2 regions of the Bacillus sp. TCT6 genome follow, and region 2 is predicted to be linked to the other one. Evidence: a T-box and tRNA genes for the amino acid it is inferred to sense, from the RefSeq annotation. Region 2 holds a T-box; the other holds one or more tRNA genes.

Region 1 (3,394 bases), 4.1 Mb from region 2:
TTCTCAAATTGTACTTGAGCATCTTCGGGAAGTGTAACATCACTTTGTGCAAGCATTGTTAATTCTGCAACTGTAAATTCTTCAACACCAGCACCTTTAAGTGCAGATTGTACTGAATGGAATTGATCAGGTTCAGCATACACGATAACAGAATCTTCTTCTTCTAGAATGTCACGTGCATCAACATCTGCTTCCATTAAAATTTCAAGAACTTCATCTGATGTTTTACCTTCAAGGCCGATAACAGCTGTCGCATCAAACATGTAAGCTACAGAACCGTTTACACCCATGTTACCACTGTTTTTGCTAAATGCAGCTCGTACATCTGCTGCAGTACGGTTTACGTTATTTGTAAGTGTATCTACAATAACCATAGCTCCATTTGGTCCAAATCCTTCATAACGAAGCTCGTCATAATTTTCCTCTGAACCGCCTTTTGCCTTTTCAACTGCACGATCAATAATTGTTCTTGGTACATTGTATGTTTTCGCACGTTCTAATACGACTCTAAGCGCTTGGTTTGATTCTGGATCTGGCTCTCCTTGTTTTGCCGCCACATAAATTTCACGTCCAAATTTCGCGTATATACGGCTTGTATTTGCATCTTTCGATGCTTTTTTGTCTTTAATATTGTTCCATTTACGGCCCATACTTTCCACTCTCTTTCTCGTTTTAAATCTACATAAAAATATTAATATGAAATATAATGTGTGTTCAACACATTTTTAAAAGAAATATAAAAAGTTCATTTTTGATTCATATTACAGACATAATATAAATCACTATCATTTTGTTCTTTCGACAAGTTATATTATACATGAATTCCTAAGTTTATTACGAATTTTAGCATCACATAATATAATTTAACAAAAAAGACTCTAACATTTCTGTTAGAGTCTTTTTATATTGCCGATACCGATTTCCATAATATTCCCATAATTACTTTCTATTGCTGTACAATAAAAATAGGGAAAAATTTGAAGAAAAGGTGGAGGGAGAATTATGACACATTCAAATGAGAAAAAATCACATGCTTTTAAAGGAATAGGAGAGAAGTTAAACCCAACTATCTATCAAGTAAGATTCATGAAATTAGATGAACCAATCCAATTTGAGGCGTTTCCTGAATTGAAGGAATTAGGGGACTGGTTGAGTACTTCAACGCACATGTGGTCGTGCCACTCAACTATGTACAAATACAACAGAGAAAAGTTTGAAAAGAAGTTTTTAGAAATTACGAAATTAACAGCTGATCATGTACTAATATCTACTGGTGGTGTCGGATTTAACTTCATGTCACCGGGGTGGAGAAATTCTCTCTAGAGTGCTTGAAGGGAATATTATAGAATACCGCAATTAAAAGGATAAAATTGAATGTTTGTTTTTATCCTTTTAATGTTTCGCAGTTTACTCACCGTACACTTTTTGTGCTTATTTTGTCATGTAATGAAAAGAAAACAAAAAAAACTCTATACTAATTGTATAGAGTTTTTTTACGACGTTCATGATACCGATGGTCGGGGTCGAACCGACACTCCCGAAGGAACACGATTTTGAGTCGTGCGCGTCTGCCAATTCCGCCACATCGGCACAAAAGAAAAGGCGGCAACCGGATTTGAACCGGTGATAAAGGTTTTGCAGACCTCTGCCTTACCACTTGGCTATGCCGCCATATTAAATTTCATTGGAGCGGAAGACGGGATTCGAACCCGCGACCCCAACCTTGGCAAGGTTGTATTCTACCACTGAACTACTTCCGCAAAAATGGCTGGGCTAGCTGGATTCGAACCAGCGCATGACGGAGTCAAAGTCCGTTGCCTTACCGCTTGGCTATAGCCCATCGAATTCTTACTTAATTATATGTAAGTATCAATTAAATTATTTGTAATTTTAAAAATAAAAATGGGGCGACTGATGGGAATCGAACCCACGAATGCCGGAGCCACAATCCGGTGCGTTAACCACTTCGCCACAACCGCCATGTTGTGTAAATATATTTGGCAGGGGCAGTAGGAATCGAACCCACACTGGAGGTTTTGGAGACCTCAGTTCTACCTTTAAACTATGCCCCTATGTAAATGGTGGAGGGGGGCAGATTCGAACTGCCGAACCCGAAGGAGCGGATTTACAGTCCGCCGCGTTTAGCCACTTCGCTACCCCTCCGAAACTTACATGGTGCCGGCTAGAGGACTTGAACCCCCAACCTACTGATTACAAGTCAGTTGCTCTACCAATTGAGCTAAGCCGGCGTATTTTATTAAAATAAATGGTGGCTCGGGACGGAATCGAACCGCCGACACGAGGATTTTCAGTCCTCTGCTCTACCGACTGAGCTACCGAGCCTTATTAAAATGGCGGTCCCGACCGGGGTCGAACCGGCGATCTCCTGCGTGACAGGCAGGCATGTTAACCACTACACCACGGGACCATTTGGTTGCGGGGACAGGATTTGAACCTGCGACCTTCGGGTTATGAGCCCGACGAGCTACCGTGCTGCTCCACCCCGCGATAATACTATTTATATAAAATTCATATGGTGGAGGATGACGGGATCGAACCGCCGACCCCCTGCTTGTAAGGCAGGTGCTCTCCCAGCTGAGCTAATCCTCCAAAGTGGTGACCCGTACGGGATTCGAACCCGTGTTACCGCCGTGAAAGGGCGGTGTCTTAACCACTTGACCAACGGGCCAAATATTATAAATCCTATGGCGGAGAGCAAGGGATTCGAACCCTTGATACGCTTGTGACGTATACACGATTTCCAATCGTGCTCCTTCGGCCAACTCGGACAGCTCTCCAATGGCTCCGCAGGTAGGAATCGAACCTACGACCGATCGGTTAACAGCCGATAGCTCTACCGCTGAGCTACTGCGGAATAATATTGCCTGGCAACGTCCTACTCTCACAGGGACAAGGTCCCAACTACCATCGGCGCTAGAGAGCTTAACTTCCGTGTTCGGTATGGGAACGGGTGTGACCTCTCTGCCATCATTACCAGACATTATTCTTTTGAGACAATCATTATTATAACTTATTCACTTTAAAAGTCAACAAATTTTTTATGTTCTCTCAAAACTAGATAACATCGCTACATATTATATGGTTAAGTCCTCGATCTATTAGTATTCGTCAGCTCCACATGTCACCATGCTTCCACCTCGAACCTATCAACCTGATCATCTTTCAGGGATCTTACTAGCTTACGCTATGGGAAATCTCATCTTGAGGGGGGCTTCATGCTTAGATGCTTTCAGCACTTATCCCTTCCGCACATAGCTACCCAGCTATGCCCTTGGCAGAACAACTGGTACACCAGCGGTGCGTCCATCCCGGTCCTCTCGTACTAAGGACAGCTCCTCTCAAATTTCCTACGCCCACGACGGATAGGGACCGA
Region 2 (3,394 bases):
AGAACGTGCGAAGCGAGAAAAAGAAGTTGGATAATATAAATAAGGGGAGACTGTATGAAGTTCATACAGTCTCCCCTTATTTATATATTGTTACTGATGTCGTTTTTGTCGGTAAGTCAATATATTTTCAAACAGGGATCAGTATAATTTCATTTACCGATGAACCATTATCTGAATTTCATCAACTATTAATCAGTTGCCTTCCTATTTAAAAACGACTACAATTTTACTGTTATATATATGAACGAAAAAAATAGAATAGGAGGGGAAACTATGCCAAGGAAAGTATGGCTATTAGTAGCTGGGATGATTATTAATGTCACGGGTGCTTCTTTTTTATGGCCTTTTAATACAATTTATTTGCATGATCACCTAGGAAAATCTTTATCTGTGGCCGGAATGGTATTAATGATCAACTCGCTTACTGGTGTAATCGGAAACTTGCTCGGCGGTGTTTTATTTGATAAATGGGGCGGTTATAAATCAACTTTAGTAGGAATTGTTATTACACTTGTATCAATTTTAGGTCTTGTGTTCTTCCACGGTTGGCCGTTATATGTTGTGTGGCTAGCGTTAATCGGCTTCGGTTCTGGAATGGTCTTCCCATCGATGTATGCGATGGTTGGTACGGTTTGGCCAGAGGGCGGAAGACGGGCATTTAATGCGATGTACGTTGGACAAAATGTTGGTATTGCGATTGGAACAGCGTGTGGTGGATTAGTTGCATCATATCGTTTTGATTATATTTTCTTAGCGAATTTTATTTTATATTTTGTTTTCTTCTTAATTGCTTTTATTGGATTCCGTGGTATGGAAGACAAGAAAGAGCCAGGAGTGCAAAAGGAAATCGAAACGAAAAAAGGTTGGTCACTTACACCTGGATTTAAAGCACTTCTGATCGTGTGTGTAGCATATGCTTTATGCTGGGTTACATACGTACAGTGGCAAGGAGCGATTGCAACACATATGCAAGAATTGAATATTAGCCTTCGTCATTATAGTTTATTATGGACGATAAATGGAGCTATGATTGTTTGTGCGCAGCCACTTGTTAGTATGCTAATTCGCTGGATGAAGCGTTCTTTAAAACAGCAAATTATGATTGGAATCTTCATTTTTGCGGCGTCATTCATTGTGTTAAGTCAAGCGCAGCAATTTACGATGTTCCTCGTTGCGATGGTAACATTAACAATCGGTGAATTATTTGTGTGGCCAGCAGTTCCGACGATTGCAAATATACTTGCACCAAAAGATAAACTAGGTTTTTATCAAGGTGTTGTAAATAGCGCGGCGACTGTAGGGAAAATGTTCGGGCCGGTCGTTGGCGGAGCGATTGTTGATTTATACAATATGGAAGTATTGTTTATAGCAATCATGGTAATGCTTGTAGTAGCGCTTATAGCAACGAGCATGTATGATAAACGAGTAAAAGTAGAAGAAACAGTTGAAGAAAAAATTGCAGTTTAGTTTGACGGAACATGTAACATGTTTTAGAATATATTTAAATAAAACAACCTTTAGAACAAGGGAGATAGCTCGGCTGTCTTAAGACGAATTCGTTAGTTATTAAAAGTAACGATTAACCGAGAAGCCCCGCTTTAAGTAAGCTTTTTAGAGATACTAAGTGGAGGGTAGTTCACATTAACTCATATGTGTAATAACAGTGAGAAGGAGTAGTAGTAATAGAAGCTGGTTTAGAGAGTTGACGGTCGGTGCAAGTCAATCCACGTTTCGTTATGAACTCGCCTTTGAGTTGCAGTTGTGAAACTAATAGTAGCAATTGCCGTTAATCCACGTTACGGATCTAAGCGAATGTATATTTTTACATTAATTTAGGGTGGTACCGCGGGAATCTATAACCTCTCGTCCCTTTCTAGGGATGAGAGGTTTTTTGTATTTTGGGCGGTGAAAATAAATAGAATTTCAAGGAGGGTATCTCATGAGCTTTAATCATCAAGATATTGAGAAGAAGTGGCAAGGGTACTGGGAAGAGAATAAAACATTCCGTACGCCAGATGAGACAGAAAAACCAAAATTTTATGCACTAGATATGTTCCCATATCCATCAGGTGCAGGCCTACACGTAGGACATCCAGAAGGTTATACAGCGACAGATATTTTATCTCGTATGAAGCGTATGCAAGGGTATAACGTTCTTCATCCAATGGGATGGGATGCATTTGGTCTTCCAGCAGAGCAATATGCACTTGATACTGGAAATAGCCCAGCTGAATTTACAGAGCATAATATTAATACGTTCCGTAACCAAATTAAATCACTAGGTTTCTCTTATGATTGGGACCGTGAAGTAAATACAACAGATCCAAACTACTATAAGTGGACACAATGGATCTTCTTAAAACTATTTGAAAAAGGCTTAGCTTACGTTGATGAAGTACCTGTAAACTGGTGTCCAGCACTTGGTACAGTACTTGCAAATGAAGAAATCATTGACGGTAAGAGTGAGCGTGGTGGACATCCAGTTGAGCGTCGTCCGATGAGACAGTGGATGTTAAAAATTACAGCTTACGGAGATCGTCTATTAGAAGATCTAGATGAGCTTGATTGGCCAGAAAGCTTAAAAGATATGCAACGTAACTGGATCGGTCGTTCTGAAGGTGCAGAAGTACACTTCAATATCGATGGTACAGACGAGAAGTTCACAGTATTCACAACGCGCCCTGATACACTATTTGGTGCAACATACTGTGTACTAGCTCCGGAACATGCACTTGTTGCAGAAATTACAACAGCAGAACAAAAAGAAGCGGTAGAAGCTTACATTAACGCTGTAAAAATGAAGAGTGACCTAGAGCGTACAGAACTTGCGAAAGAGAAAACTGGTGTATTCACTGGTGCTTACGCAGTTAACCCAGTAAACGGTGAGAAATTACCAATCTGGATTGCTGACTATGTTCTTGCAACTTACGGAACAGGTGCCGTAATGGCAGTTCCAGCTCATGATGAGCGTGACTATGAATTCGCATCAGTATTCAATCTTCCGATGAAGGAAGTTGTAAAAGGCGGAGATATTACGAAAGAAGTGTACACAGGTGATGGTGCACACGTAAACTCAGCATTCCTTGATGGATTAAATAAAGAAGAAGCAATCGCAAAAATGATTGAATGGCTTGAAGTAACGAGCGCAGGAAATCAAAAAGTAACGTACCGTCTGCGTGACTGGTTATTCAGCCGTCAACGTTACTGGGGTGAGCCAATTCCGGTAATTCACTGGGAAGATGGGACAATGACAGCTGTGAAGGAAGAAGAATTACCATTAGTTCTTCCGAAAACAGAAAACATCCGTCCTTCAGGTACAGGTGAATCACCACTTGCTAACATTGACGAGTGGGTAAATGTTGTTGATCCTGAGACTGGTAAAAAAGGTCGTCGT

Evidence for each region. A T-box is a leader RNA that pairs with one kind of tRNA and senses whether it is charged. The one in region 2 lies ahead of leuS (leucine--tRNA ligase), so its partner is inferred to be a tRNA-Leu.
Region 1: it has a tRNA-Leu gene. The T-box ahead of leuS (leucine--tRNA ligase) is inferred to sense a tRNA for this amino acid. The anticodon was not compared.

What each region holds. Positions count from the first base shown of each region.
Region 1 is NZ_JBVYHX010000001.1:269,579-272,972, reverse strand. It holds gene AC0ONG_RS01310 (YebC/PmpR family DNA-binding transcriptional regulator) at 1-650, opposite strand, end outside; gene AC0ONG_RS01305 (DUF3884 family protein) at 1,003-1,323, shown strand; tRNA gene AC0ONG_RS01300 (tRNA-Leu) at 1,509-1,590, opposite strand; tRNA gene AC0ONG_RS01295 (tRNA-Cys) at 1,601-1,671, opposite strand; tRNA gene AC0ONG_RS01290 (tRNA-Gly) at 1,686-1,760, opposite strand; tRNA gene AC0ONG_RS01285 (tRNA-Gln) at 1,766-1,840, opposite strand; tRNA gene AC0ONG_RS01280 (tRNA-His) at 1,904-1,979, opposite strand; tRNA gene AC0ONG_RS01275 (tRNA-Trp) at 1,999-2,072, opposite strand; tRNA gene AC0ONG_RS01270 (tRNA-Tyr) at 2,080-2,163, opposite strand; tRNA gene AC0ONG_RS01265 (tRNA-Thr) at 2,174-2,249, opposite strand; tRNA gene AC0ONG_RS01260 (tRNA-Phe) at 2,268-2,343, opposite strand; tRNA gene AC0ONG_RS01255 (tRNA-Asp) at 2,353-2,428, opposite strand; tRNA gene AC0ONG_RS01250 (tRNA-Met) at 2,432-2,508, opposite strand; tRNA gene AC0ONG_RS01245 (tRNA-Val) at 2,535-2,610, opposite strand; tRNA gene AC0ONG_RS01240 (tRNA-Glu) at 2,615-2,689, opposite strand; tRNA gene AC0ONG_RS01235 (tRNA-Ser) at 2,707-2,798, opposite strand; tRNA gene AC0ONG_RS01230 (tRNA-Asn) at 2,801-2,875, opposite strand; rRNA gene rrf (5S ribosomal RNA) at 2,884-2,999, opposite strand; rRNA gene AC0ONG_RS01220 (23S ribosomal RNA) at 3,100-3,394, opposite strand, start outside.
Region 2 is NZ_JBVYHX010000001.1:4,387,965-4,391,358, reverse strand. It holds gene AC0ONG_RS22480 (cation:proton antiporter) at 1-34, shown strand, start outside; gene AC0ONG_RS22475 (MDR family MFS transporter) at 274-1,467, shown strand; T-box leader at 1,655-1,874, shown strand; gene leuS (leucine--tRNA ligase) at 1,940-3,394, shown strand, end outside.